One region of the Psychrobacillus sp. FSL K6-4615 genome, then DNA from elsewhere that is predicted to be linked to it. Evidence: riboswitches for the same ligand, from Rfam matches in the RefSeq annotation. Region 1 holds a riboswitch; each other region holds the start of a gene.
The links. A riboswitch is a leader RNA that binds a small molecule or an ion and turns the genes downstream of it on or off. The one in region 1 is predicted to bind S-adenosylmethionine.

Region 1 (8,182 bases):
CTTTAGCACGGGCCATTTTAATATAATCTTGTGTAAGCACCTCTAACATACTAGATCTAGTTAAGCGAGCAATAATAGCGGTGGGTCCCGTTGCAAGGGCTATTATAGGCAATATCATATGTAACGGACTAGACCAGGTTGCTGCCGGTAGCAAGTCCCAGGTCACAGCAAGTTGTTGAATAAGTAATGTTGCAAGTACGAAGTTAGGTACAGATATACCAACTACTGCAAATGTCATGGCGAAGTAGTCTACCAGGCCATTATGTCGAAGTGCAGCAATCGTACCCAGTATGATCCCTGAAAGCAAAGCTACTAAAATAGTAGCCATCCCAAGTTCAAAGGAAATCGGGAATCCCCGCGCTAACAATTCATTTACGGATTCATTCGGCTTTTTAATAGAGGGCCCAAAGTCAAATGTGACAATGGATTTTAAATAACTTAAATATTGAATATGAAGGGGTTCGTCTAGTTTATAAAATTTTTCTAAGTTTGCTTGAATGGTAGGATTAGTCGTCCGCTCTCCCTCAAATGGAGAACCGGGTATTAAGTGCATCAATACGAAGGTTAATGTAGCAATGATGAGAATTGTCGCAATCATCATGATAAAACGCTTAACAATATATTTTCCCATTCAAAAGCCCCCTTAACAGAATTTAGCTTGTAACGCTAATTCCACCATAACAAGCATTGCTCGATATGCTTCTAAAATATCTTTCGCTTTAAACTCCACCACTGTAGTACCTTTTATAATTTCACAACCTGGCATTAAAGCTGCCCACTCCGCTTGACCATAGTTTACAAATTCAATTCTTAATACTGGTTTTTCGGGAGGAGTTAGAGGCTTAATTTGATCTCGTTTTTCTATAGCCTCCACTACTTTCTCTCTAAGCAAGGCCTGTGATTTTAAAGGATGTAACGTCTTAACAGCTGAACGAGAAATAGACTCCTTCACCACTGCAGTCACTACGCCAGGTAGAAGGTCCTCCGCTTCACTACACGCACCGTCATCTCCTGCCACCATAATAACTGGCACACCATAATATCCTGCTACAAATGCATTTAATCCAAGTTCTCCAACTACTACTTCATTTATGTACATATTACGAACCCCAAATATCATCGAGTGACTCATTACACCGGGTTGTCCAGCCCGTGAATGATAACCTGCAAAAACAGCTCCTAAATACGTTTCATCTAGTGCATGCACCATTGAATAAGGCTTAAAATCCCCTGTGATTAAGGAAGCATCTGGATGTAATTCTTCTACCAGGAGATTATTCATTTTAGAGTGACTGTCATTGACTAGTACTTCTTTTATACCTTTTGATAAAGCACCTTCCACAATGGCATTTGCTTCTTGAGTCATTATACGTCTCGCCCGTTCGTAATTATGCTTGTTGGACTCTACAAACGTGTAATCTGGCAAACCTGTTATTCCTTCCATATCGACCGATAAAAATAGCTTCATATTATTCCCCCATATCTTTCTACTTTTCTCTTTCTTTTAGAAACCGAAATAATTATAAACTTTATCAAAATATACTGAATATTACAATACATCTAAATACATAGATATTAATACCATGATTTTTTATAATTCTAATTAAAAAAAGCAAATGCACTTTTACTAAAGGCATTTGCTCCTGTTTTCTAAAAAACATACGAAAACTAGAATATAGATGAATTATCTATTCTGACCTGGGAAAAACTGTTGTTGTCCTGATTGTTGTTGCCCAAACTGTTGTCCATATGGTTGACCAAAAGGTTGTTGTTGGAACTGTCCTTGTTGTTGCATAGGAAATGCCTGTTGGCTGCCGGGTGCCATTACATTTTGGTTAGTAACTGTGTAAAAGTGCTGAGGGACGTTTACAATATGCTCTCTATTCACATTTACTATTGGATGGATAACTGGTTGCATTCTTGGTAAGAACGAATCGCGTACTCGGTATTGCGGGGGACAAACAACTGGTTGCGCAGCTGGTTGGTGCCACTGCGTTTGGTGACAGGAATTACAGGAACAGGGTTGTCGATGTTGATTCATTGTTAATTCACCTCCTTCTTGCACTACTATTAGTAAATGCAAGAGGAGAAGAAACTAACTAGACAAACATCCCCATTAAGTAAAAATAAAAACAGCTTGATAGGCTTTATTGCGAAAGAAGAAGTTTCAATCTCAGCTAAAATGGAAATACTATAAGGAATAAATATAAGTATTTTGGTTGATTCTATAATATTTTATTAGTATAGTTAAGCGTTTAAGCTAAAAACGCGAGAGAGGGAAAACATGAAAAAATTATCAAAGGTATTTTATATAACGATTGGTTTAATAGTTTTAGCTGTTGGATACGGTGCTTTAGCCCCGGAAAGTTTTGAAGCTATTACTAGTACTATTAAAACTTTCGTTGCTTCATCATTTGGTTGGTACTATATGTTACTTATGACGCTAATGTTAATATTAAGCATCTTCTTCATCTTTAGTCCCTATGGAAAAATCCGACTGGGAAAAGATTCAGATCGTCCACAATTTTCAACTATTACTTGGATTTCTATGTTATTTTCTGCTGGTATGGGAATTGGGCTTGTCTTTTATGGGGCAGCTGAACCCTTGTCCCATTTTGCCATCGATCCTGCTACAGCTGAACCAGGTACGAGTGCAGCTTTTAAAGAATCCCTTCGTCAAACCTACTTCCATTGGGGATTCCATGTTTGGGCTATGTATGGAGTTGTTGCATTATCTCTTGCATTCTTCCAATTCCGTAAGGGGGAACCAGGCTTAATCTCTTCCACTTTGAAACCAATTTTCGGCAAAAGAATGGAAGGCCCATGGGGTACTCTCGTAGATGTGCTCGCTGTCTTTGCCACAGCATTTGGCGTTGCTACTTCTCTTGGATTCGGTGCTGTTCAAATTAATGCCGGCTTAAATTACTTATTTGGCTTCAAAATTGGCATTACGTCTCAAATTATCATTATAGCGATTGTCACCGTCCTCTTTGTAGCATCTGCTTGGTCAGGATTAAGTAAAGGGATAAAATATTTGTCCAATATGAATTTACTATTAGCTCTTGCTTTACTTGGTTTTATCATTATTATGGGACCTACTTTACTGATTTTAGATATGTTTACAGATTCTTTCGGAGGTTATTTAGGGAATATTGTACAAATGAGTTTTCGTACATCCCCATTGAATGGTCATAATCGAGAGTGGCTAGACAATTGGACTATCTTCTATTGGGCTTGGTGGATCTCATGGGCACCATTCGTTAGTATGTTCATTGCTCGAGTATCTAAAGGTCGCACAATACGGGAGTTTGTTACAGGTGTTCTTGTAGCACCTACTTTACTGGGAACATTTTGGTTTTCAGCTTTTGGTACAACAGCCATTGACTTTCAGAAGAGAGGCATTGCTGATTTAGCACAAGCATCTACTGAATTGACTATTTTTGAAATGTTCCATGTGATGCCTTTCTCTACAGGTATTTCTGTTTTTGCGGTGTTATTAATTGCTTCCTTTTTCATTACTTCGGCAGATTCGGCCACTTTCGTTCTTGGTATGCAGTCGACCAACGGGTCACTGACTCCACCGAACAGAGTGAAGCTCGCTTGGGGAATCACATTATCCGTAATCGCTATTATTTTGTTATCCGTTAATGGATTAGCGGCATTACAAAATACAATTATTATTGCCGCCTTACCATTTTCATTCATAATGTTGCTTATGATTATTTCACTGTTTAAGGCTTTAAAAGCAGAAAGAAAATAATGAAAACAAATGAAATGCCAAGGGTTTATTCCCTTGGCATTTCATTTATGTTTAAACCTTTACTTTCTTTCTCATTATCAAATGAGATCCGAAAAAGAAAGTTATATTTTTACTCAGCTACAGTATTCTACAAATGAGTATGGAAAGTAGTCGAGATCTTACACGGATTATCTCCAAACTTCTCTAGAAATATCAACAATGTATTTTAACTTTTTATAACGCTGTTCTTCTGTCAGCTTATTACCATGATGTGTAGAAGCAAATCTGCAATGCGGACTAATACTCAACTGCTCAAGTAGAACATATTGAGTTGCTTCTGTGTTCAAAGAAGTCTAAAGCCCGCCAGTAAACTTTCTGGTCTTAACAAACTTCCTACATGGCCCTCTCGAAATGGTGCTTGAATAGCTGTTTGAACTGTCCATTTATCTCGCTCCTTTTATGGTAAGATTGCAAATGATCGAACTGGGAATCCAGAGGCTTTTTCTGGCTTCGGGACGATATTGAAAATAATGGCTCCTGTTGCAGGGAGCTTATCTAAGTTCGTCAATAATTCTATTTGGTAAGTGTCTTGTTCAAGCACATAATATTCTCCGTGTAATCCGCCGTTTTTTAGATAGTCCGCACTTGAATCCGTGTCGAATGTTTCGTGTCCTATAGCTTTAATCTTTCGTTCTTGAAATAAAAACTTTAAAGCTTCTAATCCCCAACCCGGCGCGTGATTATTACCCGCTGCATCCTTATTGTTAAATTCCTTTTCGTCTGGCCAACGTTTACTCCAATCGGTTCTAAGAGCGACAAATGAGCCTTCTTCGATTTTTCCGTGAGCTTTTTCAAATGTGAAAATGTCATCCACCGATAAAGTAAAATCATTATCTTCAGCCGCTTCCTTTGACTGATCAATGACGACTAATGGTAATACCAATTCTTTCAATTCGAGTTCTTCTAAGTAACGCGTATCCCTTACAAAATGTATAGGTGCATCTATATGTGTGCCGTACTGTCCTGCAAATTGAAAGCTTTGTGCAAAGAATCCATCATCATGATTAAACAATGTGTCGATTTCAGCTGCTTTAAAAGCGGCGAAATGTGGTGAATTAGCTCCAAATGTGTGTGTTAAATCTACCCACTGCTTTTCCTTCAATGTGTTGAATGCTTTTAGTAATTCCGATGACATATTGATTTCTCCCCCTATTTTTTATAGTTAAAATCAAATAAAACCCCTTCTTAGAAACAAGAAGAGGTTTACACGTCATCGGTGAATTAGTCTCTTCTTATCTTCAAGCATAACGCTTCTGGAATTAGCACAGTACAAATTTTTGCCTGTTGCTGAGGTATCATAGGGCCAAGTCCCTCCACCTCTCTTGATAAGAAATTTGTTTTATTTGATTAATACCTAGTATACAAATAGAAATTACCTAAGTCAACCATTATTTTCTTTTTATTTAGAATATACTTTTTTTAATGGTGGAAGCATCATAATTTTCTTTTCATTTCCTCTGTTTTTTAGGTACATTAATAATATGAAGACTATGAGATAATATGAAAAGAGATAGTGATGAAAAGAGGGGTATGTATGATCCATACGATTGGCATAACGACCGATCATGAAATAGTAAATGACTTTCCTATAGAAGATATAAAACGGAGAAAGTTTGAATGGTACTGGATTGACATTGCCGAGCCAACTAAAGAAGAAGAACATTTGCTTAGTTCTTTCTTTCGTTTTCATCCACTGGCAATTGAGGATTGCTTACAAAGGCTACAGCGTCCTAAAGTGGACTATTATGATGGTTATAACTTCTTTGTTTTACATTCTTTCAATGAGGAAACCTTAGAAGCGGAAGAGTTAGACATATTTGTTGGTCAAGACTATGTAGTGTCATTTCATTTCCATCCGATGCATGAAATGGAGCAAGCACGGGAGCGTATTAGACAAAATTCACAGGGCTGGGATAGAGGTGCTATCCATGCAACTTATAATATCATCGATAAAGTAGTGGATGCCTATTTTCCGATTGTCTATAAAATTGAAGGCTATTTAAATGCTGTAGAGGACAAGTTATCTTATGATATGCGCCATTTTTCTATGGATTCAGTGTTTGATCTACGAGGAGATTTGTTACGTTTAAGACGTACAGTTATTCCTATGCGAGATTTACTTTATAGAATATTAAATTCAGAACGAATGAATTTACAGCAAACGGAACACACCTACTTTGCAGATATTTATGATCATTTAATAAGACTGACGGAAATGATTGAATCTAATCGAGAGCTGACAGCTGATATACGTGATAGTCATATGTCGATAAACTCTAGTAGGATGAACCGTATCATGATGATCTTAACGATTGTATCAACTGTTTTTATACCCTTAACGTTCATTGTTGGAGTATATGGTATGAACTTTGCAAACATGCCTGAACTTGAGTGGAAATATAGTTATTTCGTAGTACTAGGTGCTATGGTCCTCATCGCTTTCTCTATGCTTAGTTGGTTCAAATACAAAGGGTGGTTTAATCTGTTTAAAGATTAATATAAGAGAATCCAGGTATAAAGGCGCCCATCCCTTGAAGGTCAAAACTGTTTCTTTCGTTTTCGAGGGACTTTGGACAAATGTCTTGCTATATGATTACCGATTGAATTTTTAGTGATATTGGTTGTGATTTGGTCACAACCAATATCACTTTTTTTCAGTAATCTTATGGCTTTATCTGCCCGTCGCCCTTCTGCAACTCTTAGAACTAGGTAAGTAAGTTTAGAGAAAAGTATTACAGAGTAGTATCCCTAATTCAACAGACAATTTTATCACTATATTAGCTTGGGCGACTCATATCATCTAAGCGAAAGGCTGCAATATCTTAAAGTTAAGTACTACACATTTTGGCGACTCCAGCGGAAAAAGCGTTAGGTGAAGACCTCGCAGCGTAACGAGGAGGCTAAGGCAATGCCCGCGGAAAGCGGCCACCTGAAACGGAAATCAGCAGTATTATTCATTCTTTTAAGTCACCCTAACTCATTGTTCACGTTACATTTTTATATACTTCCTGGGCACATATTGAGTATAGAGCATCTATTTTCTTTTAAAAAAACGAGTAAATTCTAGATGAATTTGCTCGTTTTTATTGATTGGCTGTCCAATAGTAAAACAATGCAGTAAAAGTTAGTTTTTCTGTGTGCGTTAAATTATGCGCAAGAGAGACATGGACATTCATTGCTTGGACTTCAAATGCAGGATGCGTAGCATATGGAAAAATTCCAAACCGATATGTTGCTAATCTTTGACCACCTAAATCATCAACGTCAATGTCTCCATATACACTTTTCGCTTCCATTTGAAGTAGTTTTTCGTTATTTGCATCAAATATTATAGCTCTATTTTTTAAAGAAATTAGTGGCATAACAATAGTAGTTATGTGTAGACGACTATGATCTAGCACCTTTATTTTCATAAATCTAAGCTTATTGTAAATGGTGAACGTAGACACTACCTTCTCATCCATTGTTAATAATTGATAAGTGACTGGGAAGAACATTCCCATTTTGAAAATACTAAATGTGGATAGTTTCCTTCGAAAGGGCTGTTCTTCAGTAGGACTTATTTTATATAACCGTTCGCCTGTACCGGAGACTAAATAAGTCTGAGGAATTAACGAAACGTCTCGTTGGAAATTAAGTTCCTGAATCGGAAAACTAGCTGAGTAATAATTGCTATCCACTTTTTTCTCTTTAGGCAATTTTTCTGCAGCATGTTGAAACAAAAAAGAAGAGCTATATAAAACAAGTAATGTAAAGCCAACAGCAAAATGAGTTTCAAAGTCTTGCCACATAACATCTTTGAAAACTATAAGCAAAACTATGTATATTCCTACTAAGCTTATTGATGCGAATTTTGTATATTGAGCAGATTTTTCATAAATATGTTTCAAGTTTCTCACCTCTAATAGTCTTTACGAAGAATTATCAAAATAGTTCCATCAAAATACCGAACAAAAAAACTGTAAACACACTGCTTTAAGCAATGCACTTACAGTTTTTCATTGTTTTTCCAACGCTCTTCCAAATAGCTTACCGATAAAATACCATAAAATATATATCCCAATTACTATACATACAAAGAACAGAGCACTCTCCATTTTTTCCGGAAGACCTATGGGCTCTAAGAATATTTGTATCGTTACTAACAGATAAATGATACTTGCAATACCTGCTAGTAATACGATACCGATAATAGATAGTTGCGAATAAGTTAGTTGTTTAATATGATGCCGATGCTTACTAAATTCCAAGAGGATTACGAGTATAATTGCTGTGAAAGTGATAGTAACTTCTTGAAGATAAATTGAATTGATCAAATATATGACAAGCAATATAACCATCAAATATTTGTAAAGGTCATCAATTTCTTTTAGCACTTGAGCC
Region 2 (8,182 bases), 1.9 Mb from region 1:
ATATATCTCCACGCTCATTTTACTTTGGAGTATGTTTTTACTAAAACACCCGTTTGTTTAAGGTATTTATTCACATAGAACTATCCAAAATAGTTCTATGTATGCAAGTTCTAATAATCTAACTGCTTTAAGCTCAATAATAAACCATCATCTGTAATCTTTTTAACCTTAAATGAATTTAACTTTCTGTCAATTTTTTTATCCGTTTTATCTGCATTACTGAATGAATTTCTTACTGCATCTATTGCATAATTAAGAATTGATAACACACCTGCACTTCCTAATGCCACTCCTATACTTTCGTTCTCTGGAAGATGAGTATCCATAATCTTTCTTACTTCTTTATAATAGTCTCCTTTAATAAGAATATATTCAGATTTTGCCTCTAAACCTGCTAATAACTCAGTTCGATTATGTGCTTCATAAGCTTCTATACCATTCACTTTGTACATAAAAAATCCCCCTTTCAAGTGTCATAATAATAATTTACGAATATAAACAAACTAAAGTTCCGCTTTTTTCTAATTTTATTTATTCGACTAAACCGCTGCGTTAGTTTAAGTGTAACACTTTTAACATAGCTATTTATTTTAACAAAAATGCCGCCCATTAAATGAGGCGGCATTTTCTAATTATGTTAAAGCTGATTAGGTTTATATTTTTTCTTTTCTACCGGATAAAACTGAGTTGCTCCTGTTTCTTCATCAAACTTTCGTTGAAAATCCATACCAATAGTTTCTGCCAACACTAAATCTACTGTAATAACAGGATTTTCCCCTTTCATAAAATGACCACCAAAAATATTGCCATATTGGTCACAGATTGTCCCATGGAAATGTGTTTCGAACTGTCCATCTCTTTGACAGACAACTCCCGTCCCTTGCAAAAACTCGATTGGTCCCTCTTTGACAACGAGGTTATTGTACCATACACCTATGGGTGAATCTTGGTTTGGTATCAAATAAACAAATCCACTTCTTTGAAAACTTCCAAAACAACTAAGAATTGTAGCAGAATTAATTCCATTTACTTTACACAATTCCTCTATTCCTTCTAGCAAATCAGTTCCATATACTAAACGCGCTCCTACTACCTTTCCTAGCTGACCTACTGCAAAGTTTGCTCTTACTCTTGACAACGCTTACACACCCTTTTTGTATAATTATTTATTTTTATTAAACATATACTATTTCGAATGTTATACGCAACTACAAAAAAGTAGGTTGACTTTAATAAGTTGATGTAGTAAATTATATTTTATGAACTGTTGAAAAACTTAATAACTGATATCTCTTATCAAGAGTAGCTGAGGGACTGGCCCTATGAAGCTCGGCAACCATCCACCTAATAATCTATGTGGAAAGGTGCTAAATCCAGCAAAACAATTTTGTTTTGATAGATAAGAGAGGACTAACGTATGTATGCGCCTCTCTTTCTTTTGAAAGAGGGGCTTTTATATTTATACAACGTTCTGAATAATTATTTGGAGGAATGGAAAATGAAGAAATTTGGATTTTTATTGTCAACGGTACTTTTATCAGGAGCGCTTGTAGCTTGTGGAGATGATGCAACTTCAGAAACTAAAGCGATTAATGAGGACAAAATAGTAGTGGGAGTAACTGCTGGGCCACATGAACAAATTGTAGAAGTGGCTGCTAAAGTGGCTGCTAAGGACGGATTAGAAGTTGAGCTTAGAGTTTTCTCTGACTATATTTTACCTAATACAGCCTTATCGGAAGAGGATTTAGATGCAAATAGCTATCAGCATGAGCCATTCCTAGATACGTTTAACGAAGACCATGGCACAGATTTAGTTCCTGTAGGAAAAACGATATTAAATCCAATGGGTGTCTATTCAGACAAATATGATTCTATAGATGACCTGCCAGATGGAGCAACTTTTGGTATACCAAACGATCCAACAAATGGCGCTCGTGCATTATATATTTTAGAAGAAAATGGCTTTATCAAAATTAAAAAAGATAAAAGAGAATCAGCAAGTATTTATGACATTGAAGAAAACCCAAAAAACCTAGAATTTATTGAACTAGAAGCTGCTCAAATCCCGAAACAACTGAGTGAAGTAGATGCAGCTGCCATCAATACAAACTTTGCACTTGATGCAGGTATTAGTCCAAAAGAGGATTCCATATTACTAGAATCTTCCAATTCTCCTTACGTGAACTATATTGTAGTCCGTGCAGAAAACAAAGATGATCCGACAATCCAAAAGTTTATCAAAGCATATCAATCGGAAGAAGTTAAAAAATTCATCGAAGAAGAGTTTAAAGGTTCAGTTTTACCTAGCTGGGACGAATAATGGAGTCATAAACGTTACCGACTTCGGTAGCGTTTTCTTTAAAAAGAAAGGAAGATCGTGAAATGATTGTATTAGAAAATGTCTCGAAAGAGTTTAATAGTAAAAGTGGAACTGTAAATGCAGTAAAACAAGTCAATATACGGGTAAATCAAGGAGAAATCCACGGTGTTATAGGATATAGTGGTGCTGGAAAAAGCACACTAATTCGTTGTGTAAATTTACTGGAAAAACCTACAGAAGGTAAAGTTTTCATAAACGGCGTCGAACTTACTTCCTTACCCCTCCCTAAATTGCGTAAAACTCGCAATAAAGTTGGCATGATATTTCAAGGATTTAACCTACTTAAAACAGCAACGGTTTATGATAATATCGCCATTCCACTAAAGCTACTCGGCTATAACAAAGACGAGGTAAAAAAACGGGTGGAGCAATATTTAGACATAGTTGGTTTAACTGACAAGCATACAAATTATCCTAACCAGTTATCAGGCGGACAAAAGCAACGTGTTGCTATCGCTCGCGCACTTGCTCAGGAACCTGAAGTATTGCTTAGTGATGAAGCAACCAGTGCACTGGATCCAGAAACAACTGATTCCATCTTAGATTTGCTACTAAAGATCAATCGTGAATTAGGAATTACTATACTCTTAATCACGCATGAAATGAATGTCATTCAAAAAATTTGCGATCATGTATATGTCATGGAAAATGGAGTTATCGTGGAACAGGATACAGCTATCAATCTATTTACGAAGCCTACCCACCCTACTACCAAAAAGTTTTTAAATACAATTAGCCAACGGAATTTATCCAATTCATTGATTGCTCAGTTGAATGTTACTGGCGCAGTCACTCGTTTAACATTTGTAGGGGAAAGTACTGGAAAACCGTTATTGGCAGAAGTTAGTCAAAAATTTAATGTTCAGCCAAACATTTTAACTGCTAATATTATCGAATTGAAGAATGGCATTGTCGGAAATATAGTCGTTCACTTAATTGGCGACAAAGAACAAGTGAAAAACGCTATTAACTATCTAGAAGCACAAGGTGTAGCAACGGAAGAATTGGAGGGACATTCTCATGAGTAGAACAGATCAATTTGTAGAGCAATGGCTACCGATTATTGGTGAATCTGTTGTAGAAACATTTCAAATGGTTAGTATTTCCCTTTTCTTCTCTGTACTAATCGGGATTCCATTAGGTATTTTAATCGTTTTAACTAGACCTGGTCAGGCATTGGCAAATAAGTTTATTTATCAATTAACTAATTTAATCATAAATATTGTACGTTCTATCCCGTTCATTATTTTACTATTCTTCATCTTGCCATTTACAAAACTCATCGTTGGAACAACTATTGGTGTGCAAGGAGTTATCGTGCCATTAGTCATTTATACAGCACCATATATTGCTAGACTAATGGAATCTGCCCTACTTGAAGTGGAGAACGGTGTTATTGAGGCATATACAGCAATGGGGATTAGTACAGGTGCCATCATTTGGAATGTCTTACTTCGTGAAGCTCGCCCTTCTATCGTTTTAGGGTTAACCATTTCAACGGTAAGTTTGATTGGAGCTACTGCAATGGCTGGAATGGTCGGAGCAGGTGGTTTAGGCGACTTGGCATATCGTTTCGGACATTTGCGCTATGAAGTAGATGTTATGTATGCAACAGTAGTCATTTTAATCATCCTTGTCCAAAGTATTCAATCTATCGGAAACCGTATTGCAGCGAATATTAAAAAAGACTAGTAGGAGGGTTACGAATGACAAATCTATTATATGTTGAGCGCAGTGAATCTATCGCAACAGTTGTTTTTAACAGATCAGACAAGAAGAATTCATTCTCACTGGCTATGTTTAAACAGTTAGGTGAATTATTGACTGAACTGGAGAAGGATTCAAAAGTTAAATTATTAATCCTTAAAGGAGTAGATGAAACTGCATTCTCTTCTGGTGCAGATATAACAGAGTTTCTAGAAAATCGTTTCTCTGCTCAAAAAGCAAAAGATTATAATGATGCAACTCTTGAATCTATTGAGAAATTATATCGTTTCCCTAAACCTACTATTGCCCTTATTAAAACATTAGCTATAGGCGGGGGATTAGAACTTGCAAATTCCTGTGACTTCCGATTCGCCTCTTCTGGTAGCAAGCTTGGGATAACCGCTGCAAACATTGGCATTATTTATAATCTCGTTAGTACGAAGCGCTTGGTAAATCTTATCGGTCCTACGAAAGCAAAGGAATTATTGTATACCGCTAAGCTAATCACAGCCGAAGAAGGAAAAGAAATTGGCTTAGTCGATTATATTTATCCATTGGGAGAAATTGAGGAAAAGTGTCTTGAATTCGCTCGTCAAATTATTCGTAAGTCTTCTGTTGCCAACAACGGGATTAAACAAGTAATTCAAGCAATTATTGATGGCGACAACGAAGAAACAGAAGAAATTGAAAAGCTAATTTTAGAATCTTTCAGCTCCGATGACTATAAAGAAGGCATTGAAGCGTTTTTAGAAAAAAGAAAACCAAATTTTTCATAAGAGGTGAACTTTGATATGTCTACGAATGATTTATTATTAAAAAGTATCGAAGCAAGTAAGCATTACCCAATAAATTTTACCGAATTGGAAGCTGCTGCAAAACAAGCATTAGAACCCGGTCCGTTTGGTTATATTCGTTCTTCTGCTGGTGGAGAAGAAACCTACAGGAAAAATACAGATTCCTTTTATAAGTATTCAATCATCCCCCGCTTTTTAACGGATGTGTCTACTTTAAATACAGAAGTAACGATTCTTGGACATACATATCCCCACCCCCTCTTTATAGCTCCTGTTGGAGTCAATAAAATAGCCCATGAAGACGGCGAATTGGCGGTTTCTAAAGCTGCGGCAAAATTTGGATTCCCGTATATTCAAAGTACCGTGTCTAGCTATTCTATTGAAGAAATTGCCGCTGAAACAAAGGGAAGTTCAAAATGGTTCCAATTATATTGGTCCTCTCAACAGAAGGAAGTTTCCTTTAGTATGGTAAGAAGAGCAGAAGCTGCAGGTTATAAAGCAATTGTACTTACAGTTGATACGACGATGCTTGGATGGCGTGAGGAAGATATTCGCAATCAGTACTCTCCGTTAAAACGCGGTTTCGGACAAGGTAATTATGTGTCTGATCCAGTATTCATGTCCGCACTGAGCGATCATTCTCAAGAAACTATCGTCCATAAAATTATTGAAAATATATACCATCCTACTTTAAACTGGACGAATATCTCGGAGTTACGTGAACATACAACACTACCAATTCTAATAAAAGGAATACTTCATCCGGAAGATGCTAAACTTGCCGTGGAAAAAGGAATAGATGGAATTATCGTTTCTAATCATGGGGGGCGCCAGTTAGATGGTGTTATTGCGAGTATCGATGCCCTTCCAGCAGTAGTTCAAGCAGTGAATGGACGAATCCCTATTTTGTTTGATAGTGGAATTAGAAGAGGTTCTGATGCAGTAAAAGCTTTAGCACTTGGAGCAACCGCAGTTTGCATAGGTCGTCCAGTAATATGGGGATTAGCCAGTGGCGGTCAGGAAGGCGTGGAACGCGTGTTAGAAAACTTCCTACAAGAAACTAGAGTTTCTATCTCCTTGAGTGGTGCGCGGAATCTAGAAGAAGTACAAAACCTACAGTTATTTAAGGATTAAGGATTTTATAAGGTGGTAGATTGGTGATGGAACAAGCATTAAAAGGAATGAAAGTAGTTGATCTATCTCAAGTTCTCGCTGGACCCTATTGCACCATGGTTTTAGCTGATATGGGTGCAGAAGTTATAAAAGTGGAAAAATTCCCAAATGGGGACGACACTCGAAGTATGGGTCCTTACATAAATGAAGAAAGCTATATGTATATGATGGTCAATCGGAACAAACGCGGAATATGCCTTAATTTAAAAACAGACAAAGGTCTTGAGGTATTATATAAACTTATTAAAGAAGCGGATGTTTTTATAGAAAATTATCGACCGGGAGTTACGAAAAAACTCGGCATTGATTATGACACGCTGAAAGCTTTAAATCCCGCTTTGATTTATTGTTCTATATCTGGTTATGGTCAAACAGGCCCGTATAAAGACAAAGGCGGCTATGATATTATGGCGCAAGGTCTTTCTGGTCTGATTGACATGACCGGAGAAAAAAATGGGAAACCTGTCAAAGTTGGAATCGCTATTCATGATATAGCTGCTGCTCAAACGGCCATTCAATCTATTTTGTCTGCCTATATTTATCGACTTAAAAAAGGGACTGGTCAATATATTGATGTCTCCCTTGTAGATTCTGGTCTTGCATGGACTGTGTGGGAAGCCGCAGCATATTTTGGCAAAGGTGAAGTGCCTCAAAGAAATGGAACAGCACATCGTGTTTCTGCTCCCTATCAAGGATTTAAAACACAGGATGGTTTTATCCTTATTGGTGCAGGCAATCAGAAACTCTGGGAAAAGTTTTGTTTACAAGTAGTCCATAAACCACAATGGCTTACAGATGAACGTTTTTTAACAAATAGTATTCGAGCAACTAACGCTAGCCAACTCGAGATGGAGATTGAGAAGGTTCTATGCAAACACCCCTCCTCCTACTGGCTAGACTTGCTAGATACATCGGGCGTACCTTCTGGACCCATCTATTCTTACGATCAAGCTTTAAATGATGAACATATTCTATCGAGAGAAATGATAGTAGATTACGAACATCCTGTAGCAGGTTCAATGAAAACACTAGGGTTTCCAGCTAAGTTTTCCGAAACACCAGGTCAATTTAGAACTCCCGCTCCCCTCCTTGGACAGCATAACAAAGAAATACTCACGGAACTTGGATACAACGAACAGGAAACACAGTCATTGCTATCCTCCAAGGTTATCAATAACTAACGTTGGGCCTATCCCATTAAAAAGACCAATTGCACGGAGCAATTGGTCTTTTTAGTGGTAGATTTACATATTAGCCATTAGTCTTTTAGCAATAGCTTCATATTCATCCGGTCCTATTCCAGGTGCAAATTCTTCCGGGAGTGATCTTAAATCAGGAATATCATATCCTTTTGGACTTCCTTCTTTCACAATTAGCTTCTCACCACTCATAGGATTGTTACCTTTCCAAATCTGATTTATATCCTTGTAATCCCCTACATTATTCCACGTAAATAATACATTTCCATACCCTTGCTCTTCATACTTTCTTGCAGTATCAAAAACACGGTTGTCGAGGTTAGGAATCGGAAGCATTTTCGTCACATCTACCCCTGTTGCTATTTCAATCGCTTTTGCATATGCCAAAACATGCGTTCCTCCGCGCACAAGTAAATAGCCGATCATTTCTCGAGCCGTAGGATGATCCGTCATTTCATACACGCGCATTTTGTGTGTTCTAGCACCACATTCTAAAAAGAAGTTATGCAGTAAATCTAACACTAAGTTGCCACTAGAAAATACATAATCACCTCTCCAAGGATTCCCCATAGAATCTCCTGCCAATGAAGTTTGAGCATTTGCTATAAAAGCATACGTATTTCGTTTATCGATAGCATCTTGAAGAGGGGAACTGTTTGGATCACCAGTAAAAGAAGAATTTTTATTTAACAAGTTAATTGTATTTGATACAAGTTCCACATGACCAAACTCTTCGGCAGTAATACTTGCTACTAAATCATAAAATGGTTTTAATTTCTTTCTACCACGGAAATTAAAGGATTGATACATATAGTTATTTAACGTCGACATTTCCCCAAATTTCCCGCCGAGTAACTCTTGAACTGCCGATGCAGCATTTGCATCGCCATATTCAACTCTAGGTAGATCAATTAATAACTTATCCACTC
Region 3 (8,182 bases), 3.4 Mb from region 1:
TGCAACTGCGTTGTTTACACCTTCTATTGAGTATAATGGATGATCTGGCCCTACTAGTTGTGGACCAACTGATGCGTATAGTTCACCGTTTTCGTCTTGCTCTATTTCTGCTACATGGCGATAACGTAGTCCTTGTTCTTTGGCTTTGCGGACATCCTCTAATGAGATTTCATCAATACCAACTACACGAACATCGTTCCAATTGGGCTGTTTTTTAAACGCTAGTGCGCTTAGTATCATCAGTTTTCGGAAAGCATCTTGCCCGGACACATCGTTAAATGGATCTGCTTCTGCATAACCAAGGTCCTGCGCCTCTTTTAATGAGTCATCAAATGGACATTCATCCTGACGCATTTGTGTCAAAATGTAGTTCGACGTACCATTTAAGATCCCTTGGATTCTTTTCACTGAGTTAACTTGTAATAGATTTTTTAATGTCTTAATAACTGGAACTCCGCCGGCTGTTGTTGCTTCATAGCCTATAAATACTCCACGAGACTTTGCACGCTCATGTAATGGAATACTATATTTGGAGAACATTACTTTATTTGCTGTTATTACATGACATCCTTTATCAATCGCTCTACATAAGTAGTTATATGCCGGTTCCTCATTTACAATTGCCTCGAATACCACTTGGAGTCCAGGTATATTAATAATATCCTCAAAGTTATCAGTTACTAACACACCAGGTGTAGCCATTCTTTCTTTTCCAACATTGTTTACGAGGATCGCACTAATTTCTAGTTCTAATCCTAAAGACTTTTTCAGATCTTCTCTTTTTTCATTTACAATGTTGTAAATCCCTTGCCCGACTGTTCCGAAACCTAGGATTGCTGCTTTTATCGTCGCCATGCTATCTCCTCCAACTGAATTTGCACAATTGAGTTCCAATTTGCTTCAATTTGTAAAATCTAATCGCATTCATATACGAAGAACTATTTTACATATTGTAGCCCATTTTTACTCAATTATCAATAAAATTCTATCTAGAGAGGACATTTGTTTTTCCCACAAGTACTTTATCAAGGGCAGACTGTAAATCCTCAACCGCCTCTAGTCCAACAGACAAGCGAATTAAGTCTTCTGTAACGCCCGATTTCACCAAGTCTTCAGGAGTTAACTGCTGATGTGTTGTAGATGCAGGGTGGATTATTAGCGATTTAGCATCCCCGACATTAGCTACATGCGACCAAATCTCAATATTATCGATAATATTACGACCTGCCTCTTTACCACCTTTCACTCCAAAAGTTAGGATGGAACCAAAACCATTCTGTAAGTACTTTTTAGCAAGCTCATGGGAGGGATGACTTTCTAAACCTAAGTAGTTAACCCAAGTTACTTCTTCGTTACTTTCTAAGTACTCCGCAATTTTTTGAGCATTTTCATTATGCTTTGGTACGCGTAAATGAAGTGTTTCTAGTCCTTGTAAAAAGGAAAAAGCTGCTTCAGGACTTAAAGTTGGACCAAAATCACGAAGCAATTGAACGCGTAATTTCACTGCAAATGCCACGTTTGGAACGTCAATTCCATATCTTAGACCATGATAGGTCACATCCGGTTGTGTGAATCCTGGAAATTTCTCGGAGTCCCAATTGAAGTTTCCTCCATCTACTACAACTCCACCAATCGTAGTACCATGACCACCAATCCACTTAGTCGCTGAATGAATTACGACATGAGCACCGTACTTAATAGGGTTCGATCCATATGGAGTAGCAAATGTGCTATCTACAAGTAAAGGCACTCCTACTTCGTTAGCAATGGCTGCTACGTTTTCTATATCTAATACATTTAAGCTTGGGTTTCCTATAATTTCTCCAAAAAATGCTTTCGTTTTATCTGTCACAGCAGCTCGGAAATTTTCTGGATCCGTAGAATCTACAAATTTCACCGTTATACCATATCGCGGCAATGTATGAGCAAATAGATTAAACGTACCACCGTATAAATTCTCAGCAGCAATAATTTCGTCTCCTGCTCCTGCAATGTTTAATATAGAAAATGCGATAGCTGCCATTCCTGAAGAAAATGCAACTGCTGCCGTTCCCCCTTCTAATAATGCAATTCGTTGTTCAAATACATCCACAGTTGGATTCGTAATACGTGAATAGATATTACCTGTTTCTGCAAGAGCAAATAGGTTTTGTGCATGTTCTGTATCTCTAAATACAAAGGATGTTGTCTTATGAATGGGTACTGCTCGTGACCCAGTCACTGGATCTGGTTGTTGGCCACCGTGTAAAAGTAGTGTTTCTTTTTGTAGATTGGTCATTTGAATTCCTCCTAAAATGTAGTTAGATGGACGCTTATGGAGGCGAGGGAGGATTAGAACAAACAAAAAACCCTCTTCAATTAAGAAGAGGGTGCAAATTCGCATGTTCCTCCTCTTATCTTCCAAATTCAATTTAGAATTTGTAGGATTTAGCACCTTTCCAAGTTGAGAACTTGTTGGTTGCCGGGCATCGTAGGGCCTATTCCCTCCGCCACTCTTGATAAGAGTATTAGATTTAGTTTTCCATCTTGTTACACAGTATAGATTTCTACCAATCTATTTGTCAATACTTTTTTGAATAATTAAAAAACATATACTTTAAAATTCTGAAACTTCTCATCTTTTCATTCGTTTAATATATTGAAGTTAATGGGGGTGAAAAAAATGCTCATTCCGATGATTTGTATCCTTGTGATCAGTTATCTTGTTGGGTCCATTCATGGTTCTAAAATAGCTCAGTATCTGAGTGGGGTAAATATTAAAAAAGAGGGTTTAAAAAATTCTGGCGCCTCAAATGCAGCTGTTGTTCTTGGTGCAAAATATGGCATTTTAGTTGCCATAATTGATATTTTAAAGGGAGTTATAGTCGTAATTGGGACGGGTTTTTGGGTTTCACAGTACGCACATTTTTCGATAGTGGAACAGGACATCCTGCTATATAGTGCAGGTGCTGCTGTAATACTTGGACATAACTTCCCTCTTTACACTAAATTTAAAGGTGGTAAAGGTACTGCATCCCTTATTGGTGTACTACTTGCTCTTAGCTGGCCGCTTGGTTTAATCGGACTTATATTATTAATCGGAACTACATTATTAACGGACTATTTATTAATTGGTGTGTTTGTTTTTTACTTTGTTTTTATCGGTGCATCCATTTGGTTTGCAGAAGGAGTAGGGCCAATGGCTATTGCCGGATTTCTATTTTTGATGGCTGTTGTACTACATCTCGAGAATTTCCGTCGTTTAATGCGAAAGGAAGAGATGAGAATCTCCACTTTCTTAAGTAAGAAGAAACCATCTGTATGAAATGAGTGAATATCATGAAGAAGAAAATGAGGTGGATCGTGCTTATCCCATTAGTAGTGATTGTTTCTAGTGGAATTGGGATATGGGTTCTCACGAGTAATTGGCTTGAGAGTGGTCAAAATCCTAAAGCAGATGGCACCAATCAATATGCTATTGTGCTTGGTGCCAAAGTGAAAAAAGGGAATATCCCTTCTTTTGCTTTACAATATCGATTGGACGCTGCTCTTGCGTATGCCCAAAAATATACCCATGTAAAATTAGTACTTTCAGGTGGACGAGGTCCCGATGAAGATATCGAAGAGGCCGTGGTGATGAGAGATTTTCTATTGGAAAATGGCATAGCCGAAGATCGACTCATCTTAGAAGACAAAGCCACCTCAACATATGAAAATCTACTGTTTTCACAAGAATTACTACCCAGTAATATCGACTCCGTTACCCTTATAACAAGCGACTACCATTTACAACGATCCAAAGTACTAGCAAGTAAAATAGGATGGAAATCAGATGTCGTGGCTGCTAAAACTCCCAAAGTGGTTGAATTCAAGGTTCGTACGCGAGAACGTGTCGCGTTGTTAAAGGCATATATTTTGGGGAATTGATTGTTACAAATAGAAGGGTATTAAGTAATTATCGTGTTATCTTCTTGATACCCATCTTTTTACTATTCCATAAAATTCATATTAGCTATGATACCCTTCTTCACCGTAAGGTTGTAGTTTTTCTAACCATTTCTCCAATAACCTTTCTAATTCTTTTTTGCCTACCCTACTTTCAGTTTCCTCTTTTTTAATAATCTCCATATGCTCTATGTCAAAATTATCTTTGCCGAACTGAGTCCAGTCCTTTTGCAGATTTTTATTTGAATGGAGTCCGTTTTCTAATGTAAATTTAACCCCATTCAACGTTTTAAAATTAGGTGTAGAAGCTACATACTTTTTACCGTTTCGTTTGTTTGTGATGACGTAAATTCCGCCCTCGATTTTAATTTCTTTATATTCTTGTTTTAATTCTTTTTTGCGATCCATTTATATTCCATCCTTCTATTTAGTTTTTCACCCAATACGCACTACCATCGTCTTGTCTGTCCAAAAATCCATACTCTATTAAGTAACGTCTTAATGTTACGAAATCCTCATAAACATTCTTTAGTACATGATTTATTTCTTTCTCTGTGTAAGTTTTTCCTTTTTCAAATCTTTGGATCAGAACTCTTAAGGTTGCTAGTTTTTGCTTTTCTTTCCTCGGAAATTTCATAAGAGGTCCATCTATTCCGTCTGGGAAGAATTTACTTTCGATATCTTTTTGTTCTTCTTGCGTGATGTTATACCGATCGTCCACCATCGTTGCAGTCTTATGAAGCGGTAAAAATGTCGGTGCATGATTGTCTTTTGCCTTTAACAATTCCATCATCGCTAAAAACACTTTTGCTTGTCGCTCCTTTTCCTTTAATACGAAACGATGATTTCGAATCGTAGAAGAGCTTCCAATTCCTAACTCTGTTTGTATTTCTGCATCACTTCTACCCTCATAAAAGAGGCGTAATAGGCTATTTTGATGTTCGGTTAAGCCAGTAAATTTTTTGTTAAGCCCTATTAGATATTGAAAAACAGAGTCATGCTCCATTTCAATATGATGCTTCATGAATTTTTCTGCTTCATATAACATATTATTCTTTGGATAAATGAATCCCTTTTCAACTTTAAAACCGCACATAATACATATATACATTTCGTCTTCTTCAGCATACCCTGACTTTAACTGTTCTGAAGAGGCACTCCAAAGTAATTCTGACACTTCCATATACAAACACAACCAATCTTTGTTTATTAATTTACAAACATTATATAATAACGTTTGTAAATCATCAATATGTAAAAATGCGGTTGCAATTTATCTGAAAATAATAAACAATATGAATAAGGAGTTTCGTAAAGCGAAACGATAGAGAGGGGAATTCCATTGGTTACATTTAACGATTATGAATATAAACGTCCAAATTTAGAACAAGACAAATCTACATTTAGAGAGTTATTAACAAAATTTAAAGAAGCTTCTTCTGTAGCAGAACAGAATGAAGCAATTGAGAATATCAATGCATTTCGCAATGATTATTCTACACAAGCAAACTTAGTTTATATTCGTGCATCTATCGATACTAATGATGAGTTCTATCAAAAAGAGCGTGATTATTTTGATGAAACGAATCCTGAAATTGAAGAGATGATTACTGAATACTACAAAGCGTTGGTCGAATCACCTTTTCGAGATGAACTGGAGGATAAATGGGGCAATCAACTATTCGATTTGGCAGATTATCAGATTAAGGCATTCTCACCGGAAATTATCTCTCTTATGCAAAAAGAAAATAAACTTGCATCCGACTACTCGAAGCTAGTTGCTTCCGCACAAGTAGAATTTAACGGGGAAACATTAACACTTGCACAGTTGGGACCATATGCTGAATCTACCGATCGTGATACTCGTAAAAAAGCAAAAGAGACTAGTAGTGGATTTTTCCATAAAAATGAAGCGAAATTTGATGACCTTTATGATCAACTAGTAAAAGTACGCCATGAAATAGCAACAACTCTCGGGTACAATAACTTTGTAGAGCTCGGCTATATTCGTATGAACCGTATCGACTACAATGCAGAGATGGTAAAAAAATTCCGTGATCAGGTCCGTGATTTTATCGTTCCTGTTGCAACTAGACTTTATGAGCGACAAGCAAAACGCATAGGCGTAGACAGTCTGAAGTATTATGATGAGCCTTTTAACTTCTTAAGTGGGAACGCAACACCACAAGGTTCTCCGGAGTGGATAGTGGAAAATGGGAAGAAAATGTATGAGGAGCTTTCTCCTGAAACTGCTGAATTCTTCCAGTTTATGATTGATCGTGATTTGATGGATTTAGTTGCAAAAAAAGGGAAAGAAGCTGGAGGTTATTGTACATTCATCGATAACTATGAATCTCCATATATTTTCTCTAATTTCAATGGAACATCAGGAGATATTGATGTATTAACGCATGAAGCAGGTCATGCTTTCCAAGTATATACAAGTCGTAACATAGGTATCCCGGAGTATGTTTGGCCGACTTTTGAGTCCTGTGAGATCCATTCGATGAGTATGGAATTCTTTACATGGCCTTGGATGGAATTATTCTTTAAAGAGCAAACCGACAAATATAAGTTTTCTCACTTAAGCAGTGGACTTCTGTTTTTACCTTACGGAGTTGCAGTGGATGAATTCCAGCATGCGGTATATGAAAATCCGGAGATGTCTCCCGCTGAGCGTAAGGCTGCTTGGAAGAAGATCGAGGAAATTTATTTACCTCATCTTGATTATGATGGAAATAGTTATTACGAAGCTGGTGGATTCTGGCAACGTCAAGCACATATTTATGCTAGTCCATTCTATTATATCGACTATACACTAGCTCAAATCTGTGCATTCCAATTTTGGAAACGCTCAAGAGAAGATCATGAAGCTGCTTGGAAGGATTATTTACATCTTTGCCAGCTTGGAGGATCGAAATCATTTACTAAATTAGTAGCAGAAGCGAATTTAATCTCTCCATTTGAGGATGGTTGTGTAGAATCAGTCATTGGTTCAATTGAGGAGTATTTAAATAGTGTGGATGACTCTGCATTATAGGTATTGAAAGGAGTTGGAGAATATGAATCCAGCTGGTTTTTGGATAAGATTTGGTGCTAGTTTATTCGATGGCATTATCATGGGGGCGCCGCTAGCCATTATTAGTTATCTTATATTTGGGGAAAGTGATACATGGTTTACTACTATTGGGTCGTATATATATTTCATATTGCTACCTGTCGTTTGGACTGGATACACTGTAGGTAAGAGAATTCTTGGGATTCGTATTGTGAACTTAGATGAGACTGATGTTAGTTTTTGGACAATGATTAAACGACAATTAATCGCTGGTCTTATTTACGCGTTAACATTTGGCATTGCTGGTATTGTTAGTGCCTTTATGGTTGGGATTCGTGAAGATAAACGAGCAATTCATGATTTTATAGCAGGAACTTACGTAACTTTCTATCCACCTTGGAAAGAATAGTATTTAGAACAAGCATTCATTAGGATGCTTGTTCTTCTTTGATTTCCTTAAATTTCTATAGCTTTCTTACTCAATGAGTTTCTGATATATAAGCAGAAACTCATTTTTTTATCTCTTACATTACTTTTAGTAATCAAATATATTGCGTTTAGTTAATAACTATATTATAGTAAGTTACGTTAAGTAACTTAAATGGAGGATTTTTTTATTATGAAGAAGCAACAACTTGCAACACTTATTTTACGTGTCATGTTTGGACTTATGTTCTTAATACATGGCATAGCAAAATTCCAAGGTGGTATTTCAAATACCGTTGGATATTTTGAGTTCCTTGGTTTACCAGGATCTCTAGCATACGCAATTGCGATTATTGAATTAGTCGGTGGAGCATTACTGGTAGTTGGACTTGGAACACGAGTAATTAGCGGGCTATTTGCGGTAATAATGCTAGGAGCAATTTTCTCAGCGAAATTATCATTCGGATTATTAGGCGATGGTGTATCCGCTGGATACGAATTAGAACTAGTCTACTTGGCTATCGGTATTTACTTTGTCTTAGTTAATCCAATTAACTTATCACTTGATGAAAAACTGGCACAAAAAAATAAGTAAAGATTTGGGGTATAAACATGAGCTTTATGAAAAAAATATTCGGATTAAATTCAAATGAAGAGCAAACAGGAGGAAATGACATGATGAAAATTGGTATCGTTTTAGGAAGTACACGTGAAGGACGCGTTAGTCCTCAAGTTGGAGCATGGGTAAAAGAGTTAGCCGACAAGCGTGGAGAC
Region 4 (8,182 bases), 1.0 Mb from region 1:
TAGGTAGTTTTATAATCAATTATCCGAACATTTAAAGCAATCTAGTTGTTTGGAGCGCAGAGCGGTGACACCAGTGGGAACAGTACGAGCTGAAGACCCTGGACTGCATCGCGAGGGAAGCGGCTGAAGCCGGGCCCACGGAAAGCGTCCGCTTGAAGCGGAATTTAATGGCACTTCTATATTCTTATTTTTAAAGGACCGGGCGCATTTTGCTCGGCTTTTCTTGATTGGAGGTTCAATCATATATTAATTTATTCAAAATAATTGCCTATCCTTTCGGCTTTTATGTATGATTAAAAGAAAAAGGTGGTACAACATGACTATTCAATATTATGGCTATCCAAAATGTACAACGTGCAGAAAAGCAAGTAAATGGTTAAAAGATAATGGATTAGATTACATAGACAATCATATTGCTGAAAATCCCCCAACGAGAGAAACTCTTCAAAAAATGTTTGAGGTAAGTGGACTAGAACTAAAAAAATTCTTTAACACTTCCGGTATGAAATATCGCGAGCTTGGACTAAAAGACAAGCTTCCAACAATGTCAGAAGACGAACAATTATCCTTACTTGCTTCGGATGGAATGCTTATTAAACGACCAATTGTTTTTGACGGGAATAAATTAACGCTAGGCTTCAAGGAGCAACAGTTTGAGGATGTATGGAAGACTTCTTAAAGTCACTTGTTTTTACTATTAAAATATGTGAATATAGTAGATGAATGTATTATTAATGGAGAGGGGTATAATATATGAACGCACCTAAAGATTTAAAATACTCAGCAGAGCATGAATGGGTAAAAACTGAAGGCGGCAATGTCCGTATCGGTATTACTGAATTTGCACAATCTGAACTTGGAGATATCGTTTTTGTTGAACTTCCACAAGTTGGAGATGAGATCAAAGCAGGAGATCCGTTTGGAAGTGTTGAATCGGTTAAAACTGTTTCTGAACTGTATGCACCAATTAGCGGTAAAGTAGTAGAGGTAAATACAGAACTAGAAGATAGCCCTGAGTATGTTAACGAATCCCCTTATGAAAATGCATGGATGATTGTTATTGAACCATCTGATGCAGCTGAAGTGGATGGTTTACTTTCTCCAGAAAAATACGAAGAATTAATTTCAGAATAATTTCGAAAACGCCGCTTAATATCGGCGTTTTTTTCATATAATATTGGAAAGGGCATAGTTGGGAGAGAGGCTGAATGGCTATTGTCTTTAGTGAAAAGATAATTCTTGTTGAGGGTAGATCTGATAAACTAAAGCTTTTAAAACTGCTGGATGAATCAACAGAAATTATTTGCACCAATGGAACGATATCGAATGTCAGGCTAGAAGAAATTTTAAGTCCTTATGAAGGCATTCCTATTTATGCGTTTCTGGATGCAGATAAGTCTGGTGAGCAAATTCGCTCTGTCGTGAGAAAAGAATACCCTGAAGCGATTCATCTATATACCAATCCGATGTTCTGCGAAGTAGCGACCACACCATTCAAAGTTTTGGCTTCTATATTAAAAAGTGTTAATATAAAAGTGAAAAGACAATATTTACTTTAGGATGATGTTAATATGAATGAATGGACCTTAGAACAATGGAACAGCCATAAGAACAGTGGGCAGCTTACCATATTTTATATTTATACACCTATGTGTGGAACCTGCCAAGTTGCTAGTAAAATGATGCAAGTTATAAAAGAGATAAAGCCTTTTTTAATTGGTCAAGCAAATATTAACTATCTTGGAGATTTTGCTATGGATCATCAAATTGAAAGTGTGCCATGTCTGCTAATCGCTAAAGGAGGAACGGTATATAAAAAAATATATGCCTTTCAGTCAGTTCCGTTTATCTTGGATGCGATAAAAAGTATTGACGACCAAGTTGTCGTATGATAACATTTGATATACCGACAAATTAATAGTTTTACTCTTATTAAGAGAGGTGGAGGGAAGTGCCCTTTGAAGCCCGGCAACCGTCATGTAAATGAAATGGTGCCAAGTCACGCAAAGCAAATGCTTTGGGAAATGAGAGAATGGATAAATGTTATTAAATTGGATAACTTTAAACCCTTCTGCTCTTTTGCAGGAGGGTTTTTTTAGTTGAAAATGGGAAGAATAAGGTTTTAATACAAAGTAAATTTCAACAACCTGTTAATAATAGATAGGTATAGAATAGTTTAAAGAAAGGGGGCAAGGTTCCCATGATTAGTTTAAAAAATATTTCCAAAAAATTTAGTACGAAACAAGGTACGATTGTTGCAGTGGAAGAGGTGAATCTTGACATAAAAAAGGGTGAGATCTTTGGCATTATTGGTTATAGTGGTGCTGGCAAAAGTACACTCATTCGCTTATTAAATGGATTAGAAAAACCAACTTCAGGTGAAATCATCGTAAATAATGAAGACATCACAAAGATAAATGAAGTGAAGCTTCGCCAAGTAAGACAAAAGGTAAGTATGATTTTTCAACATTTTAATTTGTTATGGTCAAGAACGGTTGAAGAGAATATTGCTTTCCCATTGGAGATCGCCGGTATACCACCAGCTCAACGTTCTCAAAGAGTAAAGGAACTTATTGATTTGGTTGGTCTGGAAGGGCGAGCGCATTATTATCCTTCACAACTATCAGGTGGACAAAAGCAACGTGTTGGGATTGCACGCGCATTAGCCAACCGTCCAGAAGTACTTCTTTGTGATGAAGCAACTTCTGCATTAGACCCCGAAACTACAGATTCTATTTTAGATTTATTAGTTAGTATCAATGCAAAACTAGGTCTGACAATTGTATTAATAACCCATGAGATGCAAGTTATTCAGAAGATATGTGGTCGCGTTGCAGTTATGGAAAAAGGTCATGTAGTAGAAGAAGGAAATGTGCTAGATGTATTTCAAAATCCGCAACAAACGATTACGAAACGTTTTGTTTCGCAGGTCAGTGATTCCAATAAGGCGTTGCAAACAATACAGCAATTAAAAGAACTTTATCCAAATGGCAAGCTGATTAAGCTCGTATTTGTTGGAGAGCAGACTGTACAACCAATACTGTCTAGACTTATCAAACAGTTTGATTTGGAAGTAAATATTGTACAAGGAAATATTTCGCATACACAAACTGGTGCATTTGGTACGCTAATCCTTCAGTTAGAAGGAGAAGCATTACTAATAGATGATGCAATTCGATATATACACGAACAAAAAGTAAATACAGAGGTGATCAACAATGATTAATAATTTGTTTCCTAATGTTGATTGGCCAAAAATGTGGGAAGCCACAGTTGAAACATTATATATGACTGCAGTATCAACAATTTTAACAGCTATTATTGGACTAGTTCTCGGTCTTCTACTTTTCTTAACTAGCCCTCATCAAGCGTGGGCAAACAAATTAGCAAACTGGTTAACAGGAGCTTTCGTCAATATATTCCGCTCCATTCCATTTATTATTTTGATCATTTTGCTAATACCTTTAACGAAGTTTTTGGTCGGAACAATGCGTGGTCCAAATGCGGCCTTCCCGGCTTTAGTAATCGGAGCTGCTCCATTCTACGCCCGTATGGTGTTAATAGCGCTTCGAGAAATTGATAAAGGTGTGCTAGAAGCTGCAAAATCGATGGGTGCTAAAACTTCTACTATTATATGGAAAGTATTAATGCCAGAATCTATGCCTGCTTTAGTATCAGGCATAACGGTTACAGCGATTTCACTAGTTGGATATACAGCGATGGCTGGTATTATCGGAGCTGGTGGACTAGGAACATTAGCCTTTTTAGATGGTTTCCAAAGAGGTAGGACAGACGTAACGCTTGTTGCCACGGTATTAATATTAATTATGGTATTTATCATCCAGTGGATTGGTGATGTAATTACTACGAAGATAGACAAACGATAATAGGTGTTAACGAGAGTACTCGATCACATAGAAATAATAGGATAAAAAGGGAGAGATATTGAATGAAGAAATTTTTAGCTGGAGCATTACTATCAGTAAGTGCATTAACCCTTGCAGCATGTGGAGATGAAAAAAGTAGTCAACTAGTAGTAGGTGCATCTAACGTACCTCATGCAGTTATATTAGAAGAAGTTAAACCAATTCTAGAAGAACAAGGAATTGAACTTGTTGTAGAATCATATCAAGATTATGTATTACCAAACAAAGATTTAGATTCAGGAGACTTGGACGCAAACTTTTTCCAACACATTCCTTACTTTGAATCACAAAAAGCTGATTTTGGATATGACTTCGCCAACGCAGGCGGTATTCACATCGAGCCAATCGGTTTATACTCTAAAAAATACGGTTCTATTGAAGAGCTTCCAGAGGGTGCAACTATTTTAATGAGTAACTCTGTTGCGGATCATGGACGTATCCTTGCAATGTTAGAAGCGAAAGGCCTTATTAAATTAGCAGACGGCATTGATAAAACAAAAGCGGAAGTAAAAGATATTGTGGAAAATGAGAAAAACCTTGAATTTGATGCTAACTATGAATCTGCTTTAATGGTTCAGTTATATGAAAATGAAGAAGGCGACGCAGTACTGATCAACTCTAACTATGCAATTGACGCTGACCTTAATCCATTAGAAGACTCAATCGCTATTGAAGAATCAGATGAATCTCCATACGTAAATATCATCGCAGTAAACTCTGGTGATGAAGACAATAAAGAGATTAAAGCTTTAGTAGAAGCATTAAAATCTAAAGAAATCCAAGACTTCATCCTAAGCGAATGGGGCGGATCAGTAGTACCGGTAAAATAATAATATTGTAGAGAAAACAGGCATCCTGGGGTGTCTGTTTTTTTGTGGTTGGTTTTTGGTTAGGATATGCCATAACAATGTCCAAATAGCCCATAACTAATATATATAGCCCATTAAACAAACCAACTCCATGATTAATAGAATATTACGTATATTACTCATCCTATTCACTTTAATAAATGAGTGTGCTAAAGTGTATGAAAGTTATAAATAACACATTTGTACATTTGAGGAGGACACTTCATGAAAAGGTTTGGGTTATTGCCACGAATAGTGGTAGCGATAGTAACTGGTGTTTTATTGGGATTAGTTGTCCCTAAAATAGTAGTGGAGATTATGGCTACTTTTAATAGTATTTTTAGTTCATTTTTAGGGTTTATTGTTCCTTTCATCATTATTGGTTTTATCGTTCCGGGGATAGCTAAACTCGGAAAAGGTTCTGGTAGATTACTAGGGATTTCTACGGGTATTGCTTATTTATCTACTTTAGTAGCAGGTTTTATTGCATTCTTTATCGCTTCCAATTTATTGCCGAAGCTTATAGGTGGGAAAGAGAGCGTGAAGTTAGAAAATCCAGAGGAGTTTTTAATTGGTGGGTTGTTTGACATGCCCATCCCTCCAATGATGGATATTATGACTGCATTGGTTTTCTCCTTTATTATGGGAATTGGAATTTCTAAATTAAAAGGAAATACGTTACAAAATGCATTTGAAGAGTTTAGTGAGATTATTGAAAAGGTAATTTCGTTTGTTATTATTCCGTTGTTACCGATACATATATTTGGGATATTTATGAATATGGCGTACGGTGGTCAAGTGGCAAAAGTATTATCTGTTTTCGGAGTTGTGTTTGTCATGATTATCGCACTGCATATTGTAATGCTTCTATTACAATATACTGCTGCCGGTACTGTAACTGGAAAAAATCCTTTGAAGCTGTTAAAAACAATGTCACCAGCCTACTTTACAGCTTTAGGTACACAGTCTTCAGCGGCAACTATTCCGGTGACGTTAAAACAGGCGCAGAAAACGGGTGCTTCCGATAAAGTAACAAACTTTACGATTCCTCTTTTTGCAACTATTCACTTATCAGGGAGTACGATTACGCTTGTCTCATGTTCTATTGGAGTATTGCTTATAAATGGGCAAGATATTCTGTTATCTATGTTTATACCATTTATATTCATGCTCGGTGTAACAATGATCGCAGCTCCTGGAGTTCCAGGTGGAGCCGTTATGGCAGCATTAGGTTTACTGGAAACAATGCTAGGCTTCAACGGGGCTATGATAGGTTTAATGATTGCTCTTTATATTGCACAGGATAGCTTTGGAACAGCGACAAATGTAACTGGTGACGGAGCACTTGCGATTATCGTAGATAAGTTTTCTAAGACAAATTAAGTTTTTTTATAAATAAATGTTTAAGTCCGAATTAGTTGGGTATATAAATCATGAACTCAAAAATAGAGAGGATGATTCATTATCAGTTCGGAAGATTTACCTTATACAGAACAGATGGACCACGCATTTAGAGGAGTACATGGTTTTGGATACGATGAATTGAGACAAAGTCAGGAATTACGATTGCAGGTCGAAAACAAGCGACAGCAGGATCATGAAAAATGTATGCAATTAGCGGCTAAACTTGATGCCCAAGCATTTAGGGGATAATATACAAGAATCCATGGAGAATTTCTCCATGGATTCTTTTTTGTTTACACTAGCTTCATAGTGAAATCCATTCTCAATTAGAAAGTTCTTAATGAAAATAAAGGAAGATTACTATTTACCTAATAGTTTAGTGAAAAGTCAATAGAAAACAGTAAATCTGTATATTCTACAATATTAAATAGAATATGCTTCAAAAGATTTGCAAGGTACCTTCGTTTGGGTTAAGATTAGAATGATAATAAATTAGAATGATTATACATTCGTATTTACTTAATGGAGGTTATTAAATGTCGACTTTAGCTATTAAAGATTTACACGTTGCAATAGACGGTAAAGAAATTTTAAAAGGTGTTAATTTAACAATTAATACAAACGAAATTCACGCAGTAATGGGGCCAAATGGTACAGGTAAATCTACTTTAGCTTCTGCTATTATGGGTCATCCAAAATATGAAGTTACATCTGGTTCAATTGAATTGGACGGCGAAGATGTATTAGCAATGGAAGTAGACGAACGTGCGCAAGCAGGTCTATTCCTAGCAATGCAATATCCAAGTGAAATTACTGGAGTAACAAATGCAGATTTCTTACGTTCAGCAATCAATTCACGCCGCGAAGAAGGCGATGAAATCTCACTAATGAAATTCATCCGTGAGCTTGATAGCAAAATGGAATTTTTAGAAATGGATTTAGATATGGCACAACGTTATTTAAATGAAGGATTCTCAGGCGGAGAGAAAAAACGTAACGAAATTCTTCAATTAATGATGTTACAACCAAAATTCGCTATTTTAGATGAAATTGACTCTGGTCTTGATATCGATGCTTTAAAAGTTGTTTCTAAAGGGATCAACCAAATGCGTGGAGAAGGATTCGGAAGCTTAGTAATCACTCACTATCAACGTCTTCTTAACTACATCACACCTGATCATGTTCATGTAATGATGCAAGGTCGCGTAGTTAAATCTGGTGGACCTGAGCTTGCTCAAAGATTAGAAGCAGAAGGCTATGAATGGATTAAAGAAGAATTAGGAATTGAAGACGAAACAGTTGGACAAGAAGCATAAGAAAGGAGTCGAATAAGCATGACGGTTGAAACAAAATTGGCATTAACCGAGCAAGATATCCGCTCCTTTTCAGAAGGTAAGCAAGAACCAAGCTGGATGACAGAACTTCGTCTAAAAGCATTTGGTCAACTTGAAACTCTTCCGATGCCAACACCAGATAAAACAAAAATTACTAATTGGAATTTCACTGAATTTCCAGTTCATACTGTAGAGAGCAGCAAATTTACATCTTTAGTAGAATTACCTGAAGAAGTGAAGGCTGTCGTAAATGCAGAGCAACAAAACATTTACATTCAACATAATAATACACCTGCTTTTCTTTCATTATCAGAAGAGCTAAAAGCAAAAGGTGTTATTTTAACAGATATATACACTGCAATTCGTGAGCATTCAGCACTTGTTCAACAATACTTCATGACCGATGGTGTCAAAGTAACAGAACATAAACTAACTGCACTTCATGCTGCATTATTAAACGGTGGTGTATTCTTATACGTACCTAAAAATGTAGTAATCGAAGAACCAATTCAAGTTATTTACTTACATGATGATAAAACAGCTTCTCTTTTCAATCACACTTTACTAGTAGCTGATGAAAATAGTTCTGTAACATATGTAGAGAACTACTTATCTACTGTGGATCATGCAGAAGGATTAGCTAATATCGTGACGGAAGTCATTGCCAAAG

Region 2: linked by a shared signal. The riboswitch ahead of MKX53_RS08035 (MetQ/NlpA family ABC transporter substrate-binding protein) and the one ahead of MKX53_RS18150 (cyclase family protein) in region 1 are both predicted to bind S-adenosylmethionine.
Region 3: linked by a shared signal. The riboswitch ahead of MKX53_RS00935 (O-acetylhomoserine aminocarboxypropyltransferase/cysteine synthase family protein) and the one ahead of MKX53_RS18150 (cyclase family protein) in region 1 are both predicted to bind S-adenosylmethionine.
Region 4: linked by a shared signal. The riboswitch ahead of MKX53_RS12775 (methionine ABC transporter ATP-binding protein) and the one ahead of MKX53_RS18150 (cyclase family protein) in region 1 are both predicted to bind S-adenosylmethionine.

The regions. Positions count from the first base shown of each region.
Region 1 is NZ_JBBOYQ010000001.1:3,576,065-3,584,246, forward strand. It holds gene MKX53_RS18125 (ABC transporter permease) at 1-631, opposite strand, end outside; gene MKX53_RS18130 (M55 family metallopeptidase) at 644-1,468, opposite strand; gene MKX53_RS18135 (hypothetical protein) at 1,685-2,041, opposite strand; gene MKX53_RS18140 (BCCT family transporter) at 2,285-3,760, shown strand; partial or broken gene MKX53_RS18145 (5-methyltetrahydropteroyltriglutamate--homocysteine S-methyltransferase) at 3,928-4,077, opposite strand; gene MKX53_RS18150 (cyclase family protein) at 4,197-4,934, opposite strand; SAM riboswitch class I at 5,029-5,131, opposite strand; gene corA (magnesium/cobalt transporter CorA) at 5,334-6,296, shown strand; gene MKX53_RS18160 (hypothetical protein) at 6,883-7,689, opposite strand; gene MKX53_RS18165 (hypothetical protein) at 7,798-8,175, opposite strand.
Region 2 is NZ_JBBOYQ010000001.1:1,662,979-1,671,160, reverse strand. It holds gene MKX53_RS08045 (hypothetical protein) at 111-452, opposite strand; gene MKX53_RS08040 (PPC domain-containing DNA-binding protein) at 638-1,138, opposite strand; SAM riboswitch class I at 1,291-1,406, shown strand; gene MKX53_RS08035 (MetQ/NlpA family ABC transporter substrate-binding protein) at 1,499-2,320, shown strand; gene MKX53_RS08030 (methionine ABC transporter ATP-binding protein) at 2,383-3,408, shown strand; gene MKX53_RS08025 (methionine ABC transporter permease) at 3,401-4,072, shown strand; gene MKX53_RS08020 (enoyl-CoA hydratase/isomerase family protein) at 4,087-4,863, shown strand; gene MKX53_RS08015 (alpha-hydroxy-acid oxidizing protein) at 4,879-6,015, shown strand; gene MKX53_RS08010 (CaiB/BaiF CoA transferase family protein) at 6,042-7,235, shown strand; gene MKX53_RS08005 (manganese catalase family protein) at 7,299-8,182, opposite strand, start outside.
Region 3 is NZ_JBBOYQ010000001.1:177,042-185,223, reverse strand. It holds gene MKX53_RS00940 (homoserine dehydrogenase) at 1-855, opposite strand, end outside; gene MKX53_RS00935 (O-acetylhomoserine aminocarboxypropyltransferase/cysteine synthase family protein) at 986-2,278, opposite strand; SAM riboswitch class I at 2,391-2,505, opposite strand; gene MKX53_RS00930 (glycerol-3-phosphate acyltransferase) at 2,663-3,304, shown strand; gene MKX53_RS00925 (YdcF family protein) at 3,319-3,906, shown strand; gene MKX53_RS00920 (GIY-YIG nuclease family protein) at 3,988-4,332, opposite strand; gene MKX53_RS00915 (DUF2087 domain-containing protein) at 4,352-5,107, opposite strand; gene MKX53_RS00910 (M3 family oligoendopeptidase) at 5,267-6,964, shown strand; gene MKX53_RS00905 (RDD family protein) at 6,978-7,391, shown strand; gene MKX53_RS00900 (DoxX family protein) at 7,602-8,003, shown strand; gene MKX53_RS00895 (NADPH-dependent FMN reductase) at 8,021-8,182, shown strand, end outside.
Region 4 is NZ_JBBOYQ010000001.1:2,545,665-2,553,846, reverse strand. It holds gene MKX53_RS12795 (arsenate reductase family protein) at 317-679, shown strand; gene gcvH (glycine cleavage system protein GcvH) at 754-1,134, shown strand; gene MKX53_RS12785 (toprim domain-containing protein) at 1,209-1,559, shown strand; gene MKX53_RS12780 (thioredoxin family protein) at 1,572-1,892, shown strand; SAM riboswitch class I at 1,927-2,031, shown strand; gene MKX53_RS12775 (methionine ABC transporter ATP-binding protein) at 2,201-3,226, shown strand; gene MKX53_RS12770 (methionine ABC transporter permease) at 3,219-3,887, shown strand; gene MKX53_RS12765 (MetQ/NlpA family ABC transporter substrate-binding protein) at 3,950-4,756, shown strand; gene MKX53_RS12760 (dicarboxylate/amino acid:cation symporter) at 5,000-6,157, shown strand; gene sufC (Fe-S cluster assembly ATPase SufC) at 6,715-7,494, shown strand; gene sufD (Fe-S cluster assembly protein SufD) at 7,513-8,182, shown strand, end outside.